DNA from 4 places in the Xenorhabdus doucetiae genome. Region 2 is predicted to be linked to each of the others. Evidence: predicted binding sites of a transcription regulator. Region 2 holds the regulator's gene; each other region holds the start of a gene.
What was found. Region 2 encodes PurR, which represses purine synthesis genes. Its sites were predicted from a motif close to CANGCAAACGTTTGCNTG; they were not measured.
Positions count from the first base shown of each region.

Region 1: cvpA (colicin V production protein) is a predicted target of PurR. The motif match lies at 1,955-1,972, and genes of this name have one in related genera.
Region 3: purM (phosphoribosylformylglycinamidine cyclo-ligase) is a predicted target of PurR. The motif match lies at 4,152-4,169, and genes of this name have one in related genera.
Region 4: XDD1_RS14850 (NCS2 family permease) is a predicted target of PurR. The motif match lies at 1,604-1,621, and genes of this name have one in related genera.

Region 1 is NZ_FO704550.1:2,821,581-2,826,848, reverse strand. Features, by position in the region: gene purF (amidophosphoribosyltransferase) at 1-1,379, opposite strand, end outside; gene cvpA (colicin V production protein) at 1,412-1,900, opposite strand; gene dedD (cell division protein DedD) at 2,016-2,702, opposite strand; gene folC (bifunctional tetrahydrofolate synthase/dihydrofolate synthase) at 2,692-4,005, opposite strand; gene accD (acetyl-CoA carboxylase, carboxyltransferase subunit beta) at 3,998-4,945, opposite strand; gene XDD1_RS12245 (DedA family protein) at 5,063-5,268, opposite strand, start outside.
Region 2 is NZ_FO704550.1:1,874,743-1,880,010, forward strand. Features, by position in the region: gene punC (purine nucleoside transporter PunC) at 1-698, opposite strand, end outside; gene punR (DNA-binding transcriptional activator PunR) at 852-1,760, shown strand; gene purR (HTH-type transcriptional repressor PurR) at 1,764-2,789, opposite strand; gene sodB (superoxide dismutase [Fe]) at 3,316-3,894, opposite strand; gene XDD1_RS08600 (Grx4 family monothiol glutaredoxin) at 4,206-4,586, shown strand; gene rnt (ribonuclease T) at 4,689-5,268, opposite strand, start outside.
Region 3 is NZ_FO704550.1:2,565,243-2,570,510, reverse strand. Features, by position in the region: gene ppk1 (polyphosphate kinase 1) at 1-1,489, opposite strand, end outside; gene speG (spermidine N1-acetyltransferase) at 1,587-2,126, opposite strand; gene purN (phosphoribosylglycinamide formyltransferase) at 2,288-2,926, opposite strand; gene purM (phosphoribosylformylglycinamidine cyclo-ligase) at 3,045-4,088, opposite strand; gene upp (uracil phosphoribosyltransferase) at 4,315-4,941, shown strand; gene uraA (uracil permease) at 5,010-5,268, shown strand, end outside.
Region 4 is NZ_FO704550.1:3,410,998-3,416,265, reverse strand. Features, by position in the region: gene XDD1_RS14860 (hypothetical protein) at 1-637, opposite strand, end outside; gene XDD1_RS14855 (hypothetical protein) at 743-1,345, opposite strand; gene XDD1_RS14850 (NCS2 family permease) at 1,700-3,046, shown strand; gene XDD1_RS14845 (Na+/H+ antiporter) at 3,327-4,976, shown strand; gene XDD1_RS18965 (carboxylate/amino acid/amine transporter) at 4,999-5,268, shown strand, end outside.

The DNA.
Region 1 (5,268 bases), 950 kb from region 2:
GAGCATTCGAATTTTTCAATATCAGGGTTTTCTTCCCGTACCGCTTGCACCAGATCGTGGAGATCTTGATATATCAGCGCATCAGCCCCAATAAGCTGGCGAATTTCATCCACTTCCCGGCCGTGAGCAATCAGTTCATTGGCATTTGGCATGTCAATACCATAAACATTCGGGAAGCGAACTTCCGGTGCCGCCGAAGCAAAGTAGACTTTCTTAGCGCCCGCTTCACGCGCCAACTCGACAATTTGCTCCGACGTGGTGCCACGCACAATAGAATCATCCACCAGCAGAACATTTTTGCCCCGGAATTCAGCGCGGTTGGCATTCAGTTTACGGCGAACGGATTTACGGCGCTCCTGCTGACCCGGCATGATAAAGGTACGCCCGACATAACGATTTTTGACAAATCCCTGACGATAGGGTTTATCCAGAATATGGGCGATTTCCAGTGCAATGTCACAGGAGGTTTCCGGTACGGGGATCACCACATCAATATGCAGGTCTTCCCATTCACGGGCGATTTTTTCCCCCAATTTTTTCCCCATCCGTAGCCGCGCGTTATATACCGATACCTTGTCAATAAAGGAATCCGGGCGGGCGAGATAAACAAATTCGAACAGACAAGGGGTCAATGACGGGGTTTCTGCACACTGGCGGGTAAATAATTGCCCGTTTTCAGTGATATAAATCGCTTCACCGGAAGCGACATCACGCAGGAATTCAAAACCTAAGGTATCCAGCGCCACACTTTCCGACGCCACCATATATTCATTGCGGCCATCTTCCCGCGTTTTCTTTCCCAACACCAGAGGACGGATACCGTGTGGATCACGAAAAGCCACTATCCCATGCCCAATAATCATGGCAACGCAGGCATACGCACCGCGAATTTTTTTGTGCATGTTTGCAACTGCCGAGAAGATATCATCAGGCTCTAAGGGGAAATGGGGAAATTGGGCTAATTCATTGGCGAAAATATTCAGTAGGATTTCAGAATCTGAGGTGGTATTGACATGGCGGCGGGCATTTTCAAACAGCATTTTTTTCAATTCATGTGCGTTTGTCAGATTGCCGTTATGTGCCAATGTGATACCGAAAGGAGAATTCACATAAAAAGGTTGTGCTTCAGAGGCACTGGAACTGCCCGCCGTAGGATAACGAACATGCCCAATCCCGATGGTTCCCTGTAAACGTAGCATGTGCCGTGTTTCAAACACATCCTTGACCAAACCATTAGCCTTACGTAAACGAAAACCATTGTTACCATCAATAGTTGCAATACCTGCTGCATCTTGTCCACGGTGCTGAAGCACCGTTAATGCATCATAAATCGACTGGTTAACCGGTGTAAAACCGACGATACCGACAATACCGCACATGTAGCCTTTCCTCATCAGCCAAGCGGAGAGCGTTATCTCTCCGGCAGGAAACTCGACGCACTTTGCAGGTAGTCAAAAAACCACCTGATGATTTGACTGAACTGTGGGATCAATTGTGATTGTTGCCAATCCTGACTTTTGGGGAGGGGCGTGAAAGAGTCTGCAACAAACAGGAGAGCAGACACAATCAGGACACCGCGCAAGGCCCCAAAACAGATCCCCAGAACCCGATCTGTACCTGACAGGCCTGTTCGCTGGACAAGTGAACCAATAACATAGTTTACTACCGCACCAACAATCAGTGTTGCAATAAATAAGATGGCAATCGCTATCCCATTCCGCACCAGTTCATCTTCAAGGCGAGTAAAATACGCCGCCAAATAAGTATAGAAGTGGCTGGCAACAAAGAAAGCACAGCCCCATGTTATCAGGGAGAGCGCTTCGCGAACAAAACCACGAATCAGGCTAACCAGTGCCGAGAAGCCAATAATGGCAATAATCGTATAATCAATCCAGACCATATCTTAATCCAAAAACAGGCCCCCGACATTCAGGTCGGGCGCATTCTAACAGAAAACGAAAACGTTTGCGTAGTGGATTCATCACTCTACCGAAAATAATTTAAAGACCCTCCGATTATGGCCTATAGTTTTTGATCTGCCCTTGTAATCCCGTAATTTCCCTCAATTCGGCCAAAATGGATTCCAGTGCCTGCCTTGACGCATTCGGCCCGACATAGATCCGGGTCAATTGCCCCTGTACCGGAGAAGCAGGCACAGTGTATACCTGATGCCCGGAAAGGCGCAGCTTCGCCACTATCTCGCCAACTTTATCCGCATTTTTTAATGCGCCAAGTTGCACCACATAGGCTGTTGCCTGAGGCGCTTGTTCTGCTGGCTTCGGTTTAGTCTCTGGCTGGCTTTCAATACGCGATTCCGGTTTCACCTGCGGTTTAGTTTCTAGTTTCGGCTGAGGCGGGGATTCAGGTTTCACCGTTGTTTTAGGATCTTGTGTACCAGTAACAGGGGGGGCTATTACTGGCTCTGAAGACGGTAACCTGGACAGTGTTTCTAAATCTGGCTCTTGCTCCTGTGATTGCATGGCTTGTACAGCCCCTTCAGGCGGTGTGGACGGCATGTTTTGTGCCAATGGCGGGATCGAGTCAATATCTTCTTCATCACCCGGTTTTGGCACCAAAGGAATCGCAGCAAATTGCTCTTCGTTATATTTCTTATCGCCATCAAAAATCATCGGCAACACAATCACGCCCAATGCGACAAGCACGAGGGTTCCAACCAAGCGATTTTGAAATTTACTGGCCACTTTCCTTGCCCTCCTCCGATTCCTCCACAACCAATGCCTCCATCACATGGGCAACCGTGTGGAAAGAACCACAGACCACAATGATATCCTGCACCGATGCGTCTTCCATTGCCTGCTGCCAGGCTGATTCGACTTGCGGGAAGGTTCTGGCGTGGGCCAGATGCCCAGACAATATTTCAGCTTCGGCTCCCCGCAGTTCATGCAGTGATGCGCAGTACCATTCATCAATTTGTTGGGAAAGACAGGCGAGCGTACCGGCAATGTCTTTGTCTGCCAACATGCCAACGACACCACGAATTTTACTGCCCGCTGAACGAGGCAGTTCGGCCAATTTTTGCACCAGATAACCCGCAGCATGTGGATTATGAGCCACATCCAAAATGACCAGCGGATGTTGCCTGATAATTTGGAAACGTCCCGGCAATTGGGCGTTTCTCAATCCCGTATGGATGGCCTGTTCATCAATGGCGCGGCTGACTTTATCATCCTGTTGCAATAAGCAGTGGATCACCCCCATCGCCGTCGCAGCATTTGCCAACGGCAGGTTGGGTAAAGGCAATGCATTGAATTGCTGATTACCACCTGACCAATTCCAGCGATTTTCATGTTGTGAGAAGTGCCAATCCACACCACGACGAAAGAGCTTCGCGCCCAATTCATCCGCAGTGTCAGCAATTGAATAAGGCATATCCGGTTCACCCACTACCGCAAAATGCCCGCGGCGGAAAATACCGGCTTTTTCACGGCCAATGTGTTCACGATCTGAACCTAACCAATCGGTATGATCCAGCGCGATGCTGGTGATAACGCCAATATCAGCATCAACGATATTGGTGGCATCCAAGCGGCCACCCAATCCCACTTCCAAAATCACGACATCAAGATCCGCTTCTTTGAAAAGCTGTAATGCGGCTAATGTCCCATATTCAAAATAGGTCAATGAGATATCGCCACGCTGGGCTTCAATCGCGGCAAATACACGGCAGAAATCCTGTTCCGTGGCTTCCTTGCCCTGAATACGTACCCGCTCGGTATAACGCACCAGGTGCGGGGAACTGTACACCCCCACTTTCAGCCCTGCGGCCAGGAAAATAGATTCAAGAGTATGGCAAGTTGTTCCCTTGCCATTGGTGCCTGACACCGTGATCACTTTAGGTGCTGGGTTCAATAGGTCTAATTGACGACCCAGTTTTCCGACACGCTCAAGCCCCATATCAATGGCTTTGGTATGCAGGTTTCCCAGATAGGAAAGCCACGTCATCAGTGGCGACGTGGCTTGAGGAATTTGCAAAATATCAGACATCTTCTTTATTAGGATTGATGTTTATATCAGCTTCAACATCAGCAGAGTCAACAACGACTGCTTCCACTGGCTCCGTTTTTGCGCCCGGCTGCGGTTGATGCGTCAACATGGCGAGCAGGCTGGCAACTTTATCGCGCATGTCTGGACGGCGCACGATCATGTCAATCGCCCCTTTCCCCAGCAGAAATTCACTGCGCTGGAAACCTTCCGGCAATTTTTCACGCACGGTCTGCTCAATGACTCGCGGGCCGGCAAAGCCGATCAATGCCTTCGGTTCCGCGATATTAATATCGCCCAGCATCCCCATACTTGCGGTCACCCCGCCCATCGTTGGGTTGGTCAAAACACAGATATAAGGCAAACCCCGATCTTGCATTTTTGCCAGCGCAGCACTGGTTTTGGCCATCTGCATCAGTGACATCAGGGATTCCTGCATACGTGCCCCACCACTGGAAGTAAAACAGACAAACGGGCAGTTATCTTCCAGAGCCTGTTCAACCGCACGGACAAAACGGGCACCCACCACTGACCCCATTGAGCCACCCATGAAATTGAATTCAAAGGAACCGGCCACCACGGGCATATCATGCAGCTTACCTTTCATGACGATCAGCGCATCTTTTTCTTGCGTCTGCTTCTGGGCGGCAGCCAAGCGATCTTTGTATTTTTTGATATCACGGAATTTCAGGATATCCTTAGGTTCCAGCTCACTGCCTAATTCCGTGCCAGTGCCTTCATCCAAGAATGAATCCAATCGTTGGCGGGCTGAAATACGCATGTGGTGGTCACATCTTGGACACACCTCAAGGTTACGCTCTAATTCAGCACGATAAAGTACTTGACTGCAACTGTCGCATTTTGTCCAAACTCCTTCAGGTATGTTTGCCTTACGAGTTTGCATTATTTTGCTTTTATTTAGAATCTTTTCAATCCAGCTCATTAATGAACCTTTCCGTCTGAATCTGGCTGATGCCAGCTTTTGTTTTACGTGCCATTAAACCACAATGCCATTACAGTGTGGATAAAAAACTGCTCAAACCTGTTTACGGTTATCGATTTATCTATCTACTGCACTGCTTGCTGCTTTTTTCGAGGCAGCGCGACGATGACGCCAAATTTCGATGATGCCCGGCAGAATAGAAATAAAAATAATCGCAACAATCAATAATTTCAGATTCTGCTGTATCACCGGCATATCACCAAATAAATAACCCGCATAGGTGAATAATAGCACCCAGATAAATGCACCGATGACGTTATAAG
Region 2 (5,268 bases):
GTAGGATCATAACCCATATTTTTCAAAATCGTTGGTGAACCCGTTAGCCAGGCAAAAAAACCTGCACTGCAAGAGGCATAGATTAATACATTTCCGTTGAAAACAGGGGAAGTGAGTAGCGTAAAGAAAGAAACCGGCTTTTTATCGGCATTGGTTTCGGTATGAGTACGTGTGTTAGTTAGAAAAAATGTAGGTATTAACAGCAATATTGTCACGATCATGAGGACAAGGAAAATGATTCTCCAGCCACTATGTGTCAACAACCATGCCCCCAACAAAGGCGCAAGGGCAGGGGAAAGGGCAACCAAAGGCATGATCATGGCAAAAACACGTTTCGTGCGTTCTGCGTCATATCTATCAACGACTAAAGCCTGCCAGGTCACCGCAGCGGAACACACTCCCACTGCTTGCATAAACCTCAATACCAGTAACTGAACAGGATCAGTGATCCAGAGCATACCTAAACAGCTAATGGAAAACAGGGATAGTCCGATAATAAGAACAGGTTTTCTGCCTAAACGGTCAGACAATTGTCCCCATAAAAGTTGGGCAAAAGCAAACCCGGCAAGAAAAATGCTGAGGCTCGCACCGATGACATTTGTTGATGTCCCTAATTCTGCTTTCATTGCATCAAAAGCGGGCAGATACATGTCGATGGCCAAGTAGCCTAGCATGCTTAGGCCTGCGAGATAAAACATGAATGGAATGGCGTTTTTATTTGTTGTCATTGTGTTAATAACTTGGTGTGGTGGTTGATAAGGAAATATTGGGCTTATTTTATATAGCATGATTTTTACTTGTGAAACGGTAATATTTGCACCATGCTGTGAAAAAAATTGAAAGGAAGATATATGTGGTCTGAATACTCTCTGGAAGTCGTTGATGCCGTTGCCAGAACAGGAAGTTTCAGTGCGGCTGCATCAGAACTTCACCGTGTGCCTTCTGCTGTCAGCTATACGGTAAAACAGCTTGAAGAGTGGCTGGCAGTACCTTTATTTGAACGTCGTCACCGAGATGTCGATTTAACGGAAGCAGGGGCTATTTTTGTCAAGGAAGCGCGTTCTGTTATCAAAAAAATGAATCACACTCGGCACCAGTGTCAACAAGTTGCCAATGGCTGGCGTGGGCAATTCAGTATTGCGGTTGATCAGGTGGTAAAACCAGAGCGAACGCTTCGGTTAATTTTGGATTTTTATCGTCATTTCCCCGATATTGAATTATTTATCTATCCTGAAGTTTTCAATGGCGTATGGGATGCTTTGGTGGATGGACGGGTGGACGTTGCCATTGGTGCAACACGGGCTTCCCCCGTTGGTGAGCGATATAGTTTCAGGGATATGGGATTTATTCCGTGGTTATGTGTCGCCAGCCCTGAACATGAACTGGCAGTGATATCGGGGAAATTGAATGATGATCAGATGCGGCCTTATCCCAGTTTATGTCTCGAAGATACTTCACGCAGCTTGCCTAAGCGTGATACATGGGCTTTGGATAATCAACGAAGGTTGATTGTTCCTGATTGGAATGTTGGGTTAAGTTGCCTGATGGATGGATTATGTGTCGGCATGGTGCCCAAGCACCTTGCATTACCGCTGATCCGTAAAGGCAAGCTGATGGCACTCGAACTCGAGCAACCCTTGCCTGACAGCCCATGCTGCCTGACATGGTCGCAAAAGAGCCATTCACCCGCATTAAGTTGGTTACTTGATTATCTGGGAGATAGCGAAACACTTAATGCTGAATGGCTGCAAGAAAATTAACTGTCAGCGGCGATAATCGATAAAAGGTCCATCCGCAACCGAGCGCCGTTCGACAAGGCGTGGGTGGACTTCGATAGTTTGTACATCCTCACGTTTATTGATGATTCTGTCCAATAGCATTGCAAAAGCCATCTGCCCTAAACGTTCTTTGGGTTGGTGGATGGTTGTCAATGCTGGTGTGAAATAGCGGGCATTGCGAATATTGTCATAACCGATGATTGAAATGTCTTGTGGAACACGTAGTCCTAACTCATCGGCTGCACAGATTGCCCCCATTGCCATGACGTCCCCACCGCAAAAAACAGCGGTTGGGCGATGTTTCTGATTCAGGATCTTATACATGGCTTGATAACCGGACTCAGGTTCAAAATCACCTTGTACCATCCACTCATCCCGAATGGTGATGTTGGCTTCTTTCAGCGCCTTGAGAAAACCTTGATGGCGTCCTCCGCCGGTATTTCTTGCTAATGGCCCAGGAATAGATGCAATATCACGATGACCGCGCTCAATGAGATAACGACCCGCTAAGTAACCGCCATGAAAAGCATTATCAATAATTGCATCGGTAAAATCCCCTCTGGATTCTCCCCAATCCATGACCACCATAGGAATATTACGGTAGTCTTCCAGCATACCTAAAAGCTGTTCAGGGTATTCTGAACACATTACCAGCAAACCGTCTACACGTTTTTGCGCCAGCATCGCGAGGTACGCTTTCTGTTTATCAAGGTTATTATGGGAATTACATAAGATCAGTGTATAACCTTTGCTATAGCAGCTATTCTCAACCGATTCTATGATCTCAGCAAAATACGGTGCTTCACTTGAGGTTGCCAGTAATCCGATGGATTTGGTGTGGTTAACTTTCAAGCTGCGGGCAACGGCACTGGGAGAATAATTCAGTTCCTTAATCGCAGCCCAAACCGCAGCCTTTGTATCTTCGGCGACGAAACGGGTTTTATTGATAACATGCGATACGGTTGTGGTCGAAACACCAGCGCGTTTGGCCACATCTTTAATCGTTGCCATGATAAAAAGGACTCCTGACCTTTTGGTCTAATTGGTATACCTTTCATCTTTCAATTTTGAAATCTATCGGGTATAGCTATTTGTTAATCGTTTGCCAATATATTTATATAGAGTGATAGTTGGCAATAAGTCAGCGATAAACCTTGAATTTTGTCTGATCTAGCTCAAAAGTGAAAGTAATAATCGATGTTATAAAGAGTATGGACTAAATATTGGGTATGGTTTTTTAAATGATACGGTGAGTAACCGCTCAAAACTTGTACTTAAAAATTTATCGTGTTGAGGTCTCTTAATTTTCACATTGAGGATGTTCTATGGACACAGATCTGAAATTGGGATTATTGGCTGCCGGTAGTGCATTAATCATGATTGTTTTTCTGGCAAGTCTCTGCTTGATCTGATCAGGATAGAAAAGAAGAATTTGTAACATCACTTGCTTTAAGGGCGGGTTTTCCAACAATTGTGATGCCACGAATGAAGGAAAACCTGCCCTTGTTATTTTAACTTGGTAAGATAATTAACCTTATTAAGCCAAGTTTTCTTCAACAAATTTCCAGTTGACCAGCGCCCAGAAGTGCTCCAAATATTGAGGGCGTGCATTACGGTAATCGATGTAGTATGCGTGCTCCCAAACATCAACGGTCAGTACGGGTTTGTCTTCACCAGTCAATGGCGTTGCTGCATTGGATGTGTTAACGATAGCCAATGTGCCGTCAGTTTTCTTGACTAACCAAGTCCAACCAGAACCAAAGTTTTTCAGGGCTGCGTCAGTGAACTGCTGTTTGAACTCAGCAAAAGAACCGAAAGCATTGTTGATAGCGTCTGCGACTTTTCCGGTGGGTTCGCCACCCCCATTTGGTGACAGGCTATGCCAGTAGAACGTATGGTTCCAAATTTGTGCAGCGTTATTGAAGATTCCGCCTTCAGAGGTTTTGATGATCTCTTCCAACGATTTTCCGGCAAACTCAGTATCTTTAGTCAAATTATTCAGGTTTACGACGTAAGCGTTGTGATGTTTGCCGTGGTGATATTCTAGAGTTTCTGCAGAAATATGGGGTTCCAAGGCATCTTTGGCATAAGGTAATGCGGGTAATTCAAAAGACATTGCATGCTCCTTTTTAATATCGGGTTTTTTGGCTCTGCAAACCATGACTTAGGATTGCTTATCATGGGCAGGGCAAATTTAGTCTCATTATCGTATTAATTTTTTGCTAATTATCTTAACAACTTTTCTGCCAAATAACAGGGAAAAAGATGCTATCAGGCGGCGAACTGGCGCAGAACTGAACTGTAACATGGAGTAGATACACCCAGCATATAAAGTTCACGGTAGAAAAATGAGAGTAGAAAGTGGTATTCTGAATCAATCTTTATCTTATGCTGATAAATAGCGTTTGCAGTTTTGAGGAAGCAACAATGACGAATTTTAATACAAACACGAATACAGTGACAGATACAACAGTTGATGCGGTTATTGAAAAAATCGAACGTCAGCTCAGAGAAAATCCAATTCTGCTGTATATGAAAGGTTCACCGAAACTGCCAAGTTGTGGCTTCTCCGCACAGGCAGTTCAGGCTTTATCCGCTTGTGGTGAGCGTTTTGCTTATGTGGATATTCTGCAAAATCCAGATATCCGTGCTCAGTTGCCTAAGTATGCAAATTGGCCGACTTTTCCCCAGCTTTGGGTTGACGGTGAGTTAGTGGGAGGTTGTGACATCCTTGTTGAGATGTATCAGCGTGGTGAACTACAAACGCTGATCAAAGAGACTGCCGACAAGTATCGTGATCAGGAATAAGGTCAGTCATTCATCGAAATGATAGATGTTTTTTCATAACCCCATACTTTTATAGGTATGGGGTTACTATTTACAGATTAATCAATATGAGGTTTGCTTGTTTTAGGCTTCGCAGTTAGCGGTGTTAGCTGAGGGTAATGGCCAACCACCCAGCCGTTTCCAGCGATTGACAAGTTCACAGAAAAGCAGGGCAGTTCGATCAGTATCATAAAGAGCGCTATGTGCTTGATTGCTGTCAAACGGAATTTCTGCTGTGATGCAGGCCTTGGCAAGAATTGTTTGGCCAAGAACCAAACCACTGAGTGCGGCGGTATCAAAAGTTGCGAACGGATGGAATGGATTGCGTTTCAAGCCTGCGCGTTCAGCAGCAGCCATGACAAAACTGTGATCAAAATTGGCATTATGGGCGACCATAATTGCGCGGTTACAATTCGTCTCTTTCATGCCCTTGCGGATCATTTTGAAAATTGCATGCAAGGCAGCGTATTCACTGACTGCTCCCCGTAGGGGATTTGTTGGATCAATGCCGGTGAAAGCAAGAGCGGCAGGATCAAGGTTAGCTCCTTCAAAAGGCTCAATATGGAAATGCAGTGTATTGGCAGGTGTTAGCCAACCATTTTCATCCATTTTTAAAGTAATTGCAGCAATTTCAAGTAAAGCGTCTGTCCGCGCATTAAAACCA
Region 3 (5,268 bases), 690 kb from region 2:
TGACCGGCCGGTAAGGGTTTTCAATAAAGTTAAATACCCGGCGCACCTCATTGGTGACTTCGGGTTTGGCCGTCAGCAGCGAATAGTCGGTATAGAGGCGCGCGGTTTTTTCGTTGAAATTCCCCGTGCCAATATGGGCGTAACGGATAATCTCTTCTCCTTCCAGCCGCGAAATGATGAAGAGCTTGGCGTGAATTTTCAGGCCGGGCGCGGAGAAAATAACATGGACACCCGCTTCAGTGAGGCGTTTTGCCCAATGGATATTGGCGGCTTCGTCAAAGCGTGCCTGCAACTCCACCACCACAGTCACTTTCTTGCCATTGTGCGCTGCATGGATCATCGAGTCGATAATGCGTGAGTCTTTGGCGACACGGTAGATATTAATCTTGATGGAGAGCACACTGGGATCGAAAGACGCCTGACGCAGCAATTCCAGCACATGTTCGAAGGTGTGATAAGGGTAATAAAGCAGGACATCTTTTTCACGGATGGCGTCGAACCCGTTGCGGAAATGGTCGAACCACGTGTGGCGCAGCCGCGGTATGGGTTTATTCAGCAGGTTGCGATTACCTTCATTGGGGAACTTGATGAAATCCCTAAAGTTATGATAACGGCCGCCTGCAATCACCGAGTCATCGTTGGACAGCCCCAGTTTGCTGCGCAGCAGTTCCACCATTTCATCCGGCATATCACGCTGATAGACAAATCGCACCGGCTCCGCGGTCAGCCGCTGTTTCAGCGTGGAAGACATCAGTTCCAGCAGGCTGGATTCCATCTCGGTTGCCAGATCATATTCGGAATCACGGGTCATTTTCATCGAATAGACGTTCAGGGTATCGTAATCGAAGAACCCCTTGAAAATTTCATCCAGTGTGTAGCGCAGAATATTATCAATCAATATCATTGATTTGCGTTTTTTTGGCATCTCCGGGGGCAGGTTGACAAAACGCGGGACTTTATCAGATGGAATCTCTAACAAAGCATATTGCGTTTCTTGCCCCCGGATAATTTCAACGGCCAAATAGGTATAATCATCTTTGAGAAACTCAACCAAATTGGTCTCTGAATTGATGACGATTGGCGTGATGTGTGGCCGCAAATGCTGGCGAAAATATTGCCGCAGCCAGATTTGTTGATTCGGGGATATCTGCCGTTCGTTAATCAAGAAAATTTGGTTACGTGCCATTTCCAGCAGCAAATCGTTATACAGAGCATCAAACTCTTGATCGGTTTTGGCTACCTTGGCTTGAATCTTTCGCAATAATTGGCGGGCAGCCGTGGCTGAACCTTGCTCTTCACTGATAAGAATGCGTCGCTTGACATCGGCAAAGCGAACTTTATAAAACTCGTCCAAATTATTGGAGTAGATCCCTAAAAACCGCATTCTTTCAATCAGCGGGTTACTTTTGTCAGCGGCTTCCTGAAGTACACGCTCGTTGAAAGAGAGCCAGCTAAGTTCTTTATCGGTATAAAGACGATCGTGGGACATGACTACTCCTTACTACTCCTGAGTTTTCCACTGGGTTTAATGGTTGGCATTTAATGAGTTGTGCGGGTTTAGGCTTCACGTGCTTTATTGGTGAAATTTATTGGCAAAATTTATTAGCAAAATAGTGATGTTGGAAAGTACACATTCTGATAGCGGTATGATAAGAGCCGTTGACAAAAAATTCATCGATTAATTCACCTTCAGTGTGGAATCCCAATTTACTGTATATATGAATGGCTTTCGAATTTTCTTTATCCACAATCAGGTACAGCTTGTAAAGATTCAACACAGCAAAAGCGTATTCCATGGCAAGTTTGGCCGCCACGGTGGCATAACCTTGCCCTTGATAGGCTGGGGCGATGATAATCTGGAATTCTGCCCGACGGTGGACATAATCAATTTCAACTAATTCCACCAAACCCACTTTGGAGTTCAGGCTTTCGATGATAAAACGGCGCTCACTTTGGTCATGGATATGCTTGTCATAGAGGTCGCATAATTCAACAAAGGCTTCATAAGGCTCTTCAAACCAGTAGCGCATAACACTGGCGTTATTATCGATTTGGTGAACAAAAGGCAGATCTTCCCGTTCAAGGGGGCGTAAATTGACGGATGGATTTTCTGAACCACTGGACATGGGATACCTCAGGATTTTTTCCGAAATAGGCACTTACAGCAAAGTCTCACCGAAATATAGCACTTAAAAATACTTTAACAAAATCCGCTAACGCAAATCCGTTAACACAAATTCGTTAACACCATGCTGTAAGTTGAAGCTGCCTATTACGCTGTTATAGGTTATTCCGATGCGTAACCTTGTGGGGGTAGAATCTGGCCATCCATTATTGCGCTGTTCCTTTCCATAACCAGACGCTGATCTAAAAACCAGCCGATAACCAAAGGATAAATACTGTGTTCTTGCGTTTGTACCCGCTTGCTCACATCTTCTTCCTGATCTCCCGCAAAAATGGGCACTTTAGCTTGTAAAATAACCGGGCCACCGTCTAATTCTTCCGTCACGAAATGGACAGAGGTGCCATGTTCTTGATCACCGTTTTCAATCGCTTTTCGATGGGTATGCAGGCCGGGATATTTAGGCAACAGAGAAGGGTGAATATTGAGCAGACGCCCATGATAGTGTTGGACAAATCCGGGCGATAAAATTCGCATATAACCCGCTAAAACCACTAAATCGGGAGCATATTGATCAATGGCTTGGCGTAGGGCGATATCATAGCTTGCACGATCTGCATAGGCTTGCGGGTTGATAAAGTGGGCAGGGATATCGGCCCGTTCAGCACGTTGCAGGCCATAGGCATCGGCTTTATTACTAAAGACGGCGGCAATATGCCCATTAATTCGGTTTTGTTGGCAGGCGTCGATGATGGATTGCAGATTGCTGCCATTGCCGGAGACTAAAACGACAATTTTTTTCATAACTTGTCTTCACTGAAGAAATTCATTGACTAATATGCTCTGCATTTTTCAAGTTGCAGCTTTGTCGGTCACGCTGCAACTTGACATCAGTGGGGTAAAAAGCAATCGGGTAAAATAGTTACTTGATAATAACAACCGGTTGCTCATCAGCATTGAGTTCGGTAATGATACCGATTTGCCACGCATTTTCGCCTGAGGCTTGCAGATATGAAATCGCCTGTGCTGCCTGAGATTGGGGCAGGGCGATGATCATACCCACACCACAGTTAAATGTGCGGTACATTTCGTGCTCGCTGACATGACCGGCTTGCTGTAACCAGGTAAAAATGGCCGGCCATTGCCAACTGCCGGCATCAATTCTGGCCTGCCTGTTTTCTGGCAGTACACGCGGAATATTTTCCCAGAAGCCACCGCCGGTCAGGTGTGCAATCGCATGAACGTCAACTTTTTCAATCAGTTCAAGGATGGATTTGACGTAAATTTGCGTGGGGGCAAGCAGATGATCTGCGAGAGGTTTTCCTTCAAGCTCGGTCGTTTCTGGATTTGCCTGACTGACCTCAAGGATTTTACGGATCAGAGAATAGCCATTAGAGTGTGGCCCGCTGGAGGCAAGTGCAATCAGGGCATCCCCGGCCTGAACCTGACTGCCGTCAATAATGGCTGATTTTTCAACGACACCAACGCAAAAACCGGCGACATCATAATCTTCACCGTGATACATGCCGGGCATTTCTGCGGTTTCACCCCCGACCAATGCACAACCGGCTTGTTTGCAGCCTTCTGCTATGCCCGTGATAACACTGGCGGCGGTATCGACATCCAGTTTGCCGGTAGCGTAGTAATCAAGGAAGAAAAGCGGCTCGGCGCCCTGAACAACCAGATCATTGACACACATGGCAACCAAATCAATGCCGATCGTGTCATGGCGTTTCAAGTCCATGGCCAGACGCAGTTTAGTCCCAACGCCATCGGTACCGGAAACCAACACGGGTTCACGATATTTTTGTGGCAGGGCACATAATGCACCGAAACCACCTAATCCTCCCATCACTTCGGGGCGACGGGTCTGTTTTACGACACCTTTAATACGATTGACTAAGGCATTACCAGCATCAATATCGACACCGGCATCTTTATAGCTAAGAGAGGTTTTGTTGGTCACTGCGTAGCTCCCAGGCGGTTGCATTTTTATAAATAAAACAGAACGGCGACAATTCTAACAGTCTAAGCAAACGTTTGCGATAGCTTTATATCAGTTTCCTGTTAGATCAGAATCAAAGAAAACGATGTTTGATTGATAAAAATGAATAGATGAGTAGTGGCTTGATGTTGAAAAGGCGTTATAATCCCGCGATTTTTTTATCTGCCGGCGATATTAGGAGAAACCCATGAAGATCGTTGAGGTTAATCACCCGCTAGTTAAACATAAACTTGGTCTGATGCGAGATCATGATATAAGCACCAAACGCTTTCGTGAACTGGCCTCAGAGGTGGGTAGTCTTCTGACCTATGAAGCAACTGCTGATTTAGACGTTGAAAAAGTGACCATTGAGGGATGGTGTGGTCCGGTAGAGATAGAGCAGATTAAAGGGAAAAAAATTACGGTCGTTCCTATCCTGCGTGCGGGTTTGGGCATGATGGATGGCGTACTGGAAAATATCCCCAGTGCGCGAATCAGCGTGGTTGGTGTGTATCGTGATGAAGAGACCCTTGAGCCTGTGCCTTATTTCCAGAAATTAGTTTCTGATATCAATGAGCGCATGGCATTGGTTGTCGATCCGATGCTGGCAACCGGTGGCTCCATGATTGCGACCATTGATTTGCTGAAAAAAGCGGGATGTCCTGTTATTAAGGTATTGGTGTTGGTGGCTGCGCCGGAAGGGATCGCGGCACTGGAGAAAGCTCACCCTGATGTTGAACTGTATACCGCTTCAATTGATCAATATCTCAATGAGCATGGATATATCGTCCCAGGTTTAGGGGATGCAGGTGATAAAATATTTGGTACTAAATAATATTGACAGCCGACTGAAAAGTCGGTTTTTTTTGGTTTCTAGCAAGGTGATATAAGAGGATATCAATCATGACCCGTCGGACTATTGGGGTAGAAGAAAAACCGCCTTTGGCACAGACTATTCCTTTAAGTTTGCAACACCTATTTGCCATGTTTGGAGCAACCGTTTTGGTTCCCATTCTGTTTAAAGTTAATCCCGCGACAATTTTGTTGTTTAATGGCATTGGAACATTGCTGTATTTGGTTATTTGTAAAGGAAAAATCCCGGCTTATTTAGGCTCCAGCTTTGCTTTTATTTCACCGGTCTTGTTGTTACTGCCTTTGGGAT
Region 4 (5,268 bases), 1.5 Mb from region 2:
TAGGGGTATTAAACCAAATCGCCATGCCCCAGGATGTTTTTTTTCCCTCAAAAATTTCAATAATCTCTTTGAGGATAGGGAGCGGCAGCCCGCCTTCATCCAGCGCATATTGCGGGTATAAATCCTTTCCTTTGACGGAAACTGCGAAGATTTTTTTCGCTTGTTTCCAGCGATTGGGCGTCGCACTGGGATTGAGCAACGAAAAACCCGCACCTTGGCTGAGTTCATACGCCGGAAGCCAGTTTGATTCCGCGAGGATTGAATTTTTCAGTGCTTCAATCCGATCTTTTTGCTTGGATGTTCTCCAGGAGTCTTTTGGCGTTTCTTCACGCAAGTTATCTGAATGCACATAACATTCTGGATTGATTATCTTGGGCGAAGCGTTGCGTTTTATGGAGGTCGCTGCATTGAGAGCACTTAGCAGGGCAATGCGCAGATCCCTGACATTAAGCTCTCCGGCTATCTCTTCCGGTAATTCAACCAGCAAGAAACGATCGGCTTCATGAGGTGGAATTTCTGTGACGTGAATATGCTCAATATGCTCTTGTTGATGCGAAAGAACATCAAGAAGGGAAATGTAACCTAAGCTGAGTGTTTTTTCTTTTGCCCTGCTTTTTCTTGCTACTTTGCTATTCACTTTTGCGCCCCTTATCCGTATTTGCCTGGGTAATGGATATCGTTGATATGGGTTATATCAACAATATCGCAAGGTCGCACAAAATATAGACAATTGCAATGCTTTCTACAACAGAACATGCTTGCTGATAACGATCAGGCGGTGGCGGTGAACTTCGGGATCATATCCCCAGCAGAATGTTTCCCATTTTTCAATGAGTTCATCCATTGATGAGACTTGGGTTAACGGACGATTCATTTCTGTTCCATCAGAGACATAGACGTGATATCCCGTTGCGATAGACCATGCAATCATGACCTGCCAAAAACGTTTACCATCGCCTGTTTGTTCTTCATCAGTGACAATAATGTTGTAGTTTTCTAATAGGTATTTGAAAAATTGCCGTGGAAAACCGCTTATCGCGTCTTGGTGTTCCGCAGAAAAAGTACGCCATACCATGATTTGGGTGCAGGTTTCTTTATCAATGATAATGTCTTTACGGAACGTAATCATCACGGCATAAACCGTTTCCGGATTATCACCGGTTGTTATCATACGAAATTGATTTTGCTTGAGTGATTTCACAAAACGGTATCCATAAGGGGCGATGAATCCCGAAAAAGTGAAATCTTGCACGCCATTTTCCAGAAAAGTTTTCGTATGTTCTCGGTTTTTCTCTGAAATACGTAATTTGCGATTGAATTCCGCATCTTGAATCAAATAAGGCATTGTTTGATCCCCGGTATTGCTATAACTCGACATGCTTTGCCCCCAATCACTGAAATTACCAGAAAGTTGTGCCAAAACGGTTTAAGACTCATTATACCTATCCTCGTAATTATTGAGCAAATATTCATCAATGTTAACAAATTGCCCGGTAAACATACAGGTGAAATGTGATTATCGCTTGATTCTTATCCCTGATTCACCGGATAATCATCCGCTTTACATTTTCTCGCACTTTCTTTATCTGAAAAGCCAAACGATTGCGCAAACGTGTGGCTGAGCCAATGGGTACAGAGGCAAAGAAATAGGGCGAGAGATTTTCAATGCGAAATATTCAACTACAAGCAGGGGAAAAACATGTCTGGCAGGCAGGCACCAACGCAATGCAAACTCGATAAGTATTTTAAGATTACTGAACGCGGATCGACGGTACGTCAGGAAATACTCGCAGGATTAACGACATTTTTGGCGATGGTCTATTCCGTAATTGTGGTGCCGGGGATGCTTGGGCAGGCGGGATTTCCTCATACCGCCGTGTTTATTTCTGTTTGTCTGGTGACTGGTATCGGTTCGTTATTGATGGGATTGTGGGTGAATTTGCCAATGGCGATTGGCTGTGCGATCTCGTTGACGGCATTTACTGCGTTCAGTCTGGTGCTGGGGCAGCAGATCAGCGTGCCGGTGGCACTGGGGGCGGTTTTCCTGATGGGCTGCTTGTTTACGGTCATTTCCGTGACGGGCATACGGGCATGGATCTTGCGTAATATGCCAATGGGCATTGCCCATGGCACGGGGATTGGCATTGGCTTGTTTTTATTGCTGATTGCCGCCAATGGCGTTGGTCTGGTGGTTAAAAATCCACATGCCGGCTTGCCTGTGTCCTTTGGCTCGTTGACTTCATTTCCCGTGGCGATGACGCTATTGGGGCTGGCAGGGATTATCGGTCTGGAACGCAAAAAGGTGCCAGGCGGTATTTTGCTGATGATTATCGCGATTTCTATTATCGGCTTGATTTTTGATCCGGCCGTTAAATATCAAGGCTTGTTTAAATTTCCCACATTGGGGGAAGATGGCCTGTCCCTGATGTTCAGTATGGATATTATGGGTGCTTTGCAGCCGATTGTCTTACCCAGTGTTCTGGCGCTGGTCATGACCGCCGTATTTGATGCGACGGGAACCATTCGGGCCGTCGCGGGGCAGGCGAATTTATTGGATCAGCGAGGCCAGATTATCAATGGTGGCAAGGCACTGACAGCCGATTCTATCAGCAGTATTTTTGCCGGTGCCATCGGCTCTTCCCCCGCTGCGGTTTATATTGAATCCGCCGCCGGCACTGCGGCGGGTGGTAAAACGGGTTTAACCGCTGCCGTTGTCGGTATCTTGTTCCTGCTGATTTTATTCTTGTCTCCGCTGTCGTATTTGGTGCCGGCCTATGCAACGGCCCCAGCTTTGATGTACGTCGGGTTACTGATGCTGAGTAATGTGCGAAAGCTGAATTTTGATGATTTTGTGGATGCGATGTCTGGCTTACTGTGTGCGGTATTTATTGTGCTGACGTGTAACATCGTGACAGGCATTATGCTGGGTTTCAGTACGCTGGTTGCCGGGCGACTTTTTTCCGGTGAATGGCGTAAACTCAATATTGGTACAGTTATTCTTACCATTGTATTGGTTGTATTTTATGCCGGGAATTGGGCTATCTAATTAAAAGCGTATGCGCAAACCCTAATCGTTTGCGCATTTTTTCTCTCTGTATCCTTTCAGGCTATTGTCAGAGATAGCCTAAAATGTGTTAATTTTTCAACACAGCCTTGCCGATAAGTATAAAATGGATAAATGAATCAGGACTTATTGATTCGCAATGTGATTGCTTTTTGATTTTCTTTAATAACAGTAATATTTATGGTTATTAGCGCTGTTATTAACTGTAAAAAACAGTCACAATCTCTTCACTGACGGATTTTTGGCAATTTGTAAGGGTAACATGGAAATATTCTTTACTATCTTGATCTTGATATTGGTTGTGTCAGTTTCTGGTGTGCTTACTAAAATGATTCCGTTCCGTGTCCCCTTGCCGATAGTGCAAATAGCAATGGGAGCGTTGTTGGCCTGGCCTCATTTTGGTTTACACGTGACTTTCGATCCTGAACTCTTCCTCGTTTTACTTATCCCTCCTTTATTGTTTGTTGATGGTTGGAAAACGCCGACCAGAGAGTTTTTCCAACATGGGCGTGAAATCGTTATCTTAGCTTTAGTATTGGTATTGGTGACGGTGGTTGGTATTGGCTATTTGATCTATTGGTTATTGCCGAGTATCCCACTGATTGCTGCTTTTGCTTTGGCGGCGGTATTATCACCCACAGATGCGGTGGCATTGTCATCGATTGCAGGCAAAGGGCGCATTCCTAAAAATATAATGGGCGTACTGGAAGGGGAAGCATTAATGAATGATGCTTCGGGTCTGGTTGCGCTGAAATTCGCTGTGGCGATTGCGATGGGCACGATGGTGTTTACCGTCACTGGCGCAACGGTGGAGTTCCTTAAGGTTGCGATTGGTGGTTTATTGTCGGGGATTGCCATCACCTGGTTGTACAGTAAATCACTGCGGTTGATGAGTCGTTGGAGTGGGGATGATCCCGCCACGCAAATCATGTTTATGATGTTGTTGCCATTCGCCTCTTATATGATTGCTGAACATATCGGTGTGTCAGGGATTCTGGCCGCGGTTGCCGCAGGTATGACCATCAGTAAGGCCGGCGTGATCCGCAATGCACCACTGGATATGCGTCTGCGTGCCGATAATGTCTGGGGGATGCTGGCCTTTGTCTTCAACGGTCTGGTGTTCATCATGCTGGGGCTGCAATTGCCGGATATCTGGGAAACCTCGGTGGCGCAGGCTGAACTTGATCCCAATGTTGAAACCTGGATGTTATTTACTGCCGTTGGGGTCATTTACGCTGCGTTGGTATTATTGCGATTTAGCTGGTTATGGCTGATGAAAAATACCAGCAAGATGCTGATAAAGCAAAAACCCCTCCAGTTTGCCACTTATACCACCCGTGAATTGTGTCTGGCTTCGGTGGCGGGTGTGCGTGGGGCTATTACGCTGGCGGGTGCGCTGTCTGTGCCATTGTTCCTGCCGGATGGTGATCCATTCCCGGCACGTTATCAGTTGATTTTTATTGCGGCGGGCGTAATTCTGTTCTCCCTCTTTGTGGGGGTTGTCGCATTACCTTTGCTGCTGCGTGGCATGAAAGTCGGCGATAAGCAGGCCGATCTCAATGAAATCCGAATGGCAAAAGCCGCCATGGCGGAAGTTGCGATTGTCAGTATGAATAAAATGGAAGAGCGTCTGTCGGCCAATACGGAAGAAAAACTGGATGCCGAAGTCATCAGCGAAATTGCGTCCAGGGTCACCGGTCATCTGCGGCGTCGTACTGCGGGAACGGATGAAATCGAGCATAACCTGCTGGTTGAAGATCTGGAGCGCCGCTTCCGTTTGACGGCATTAAGGGCTGAACGCGGGGAATTATATCACCTGCGCGCAACCCGTAAGATTAGTAATGAAACACTACAAACCTTGCTGCATGATCTTGATTTGCTGGAAGCGCTTTTAGTGGGAAAAGATCAATAAAAAGGTAAAAGACCAATAAATTATGTGGCTGTTAACGATCACAACATTTTTGTGGGCCGCTTCATTTAGCTTGATCGGCGCTTATCTCGCGGGTCAGGTTGATAGCTGGTTTTCTGTTCTTGTCAGGGTAGTCTTGGCAGCAATGGTATTTTTGCCCTTTTTGCGCTGGCGTGGGTTATCGCTGAAAGTCATTTCACTGTATATGGCGGTCGGTGCCTGCCAGTTGGGTGTGATGTATCTGTTTGTATTTCATGCCTATCACTATCTGACGGTGGCAGAATTTTTGCTGTTT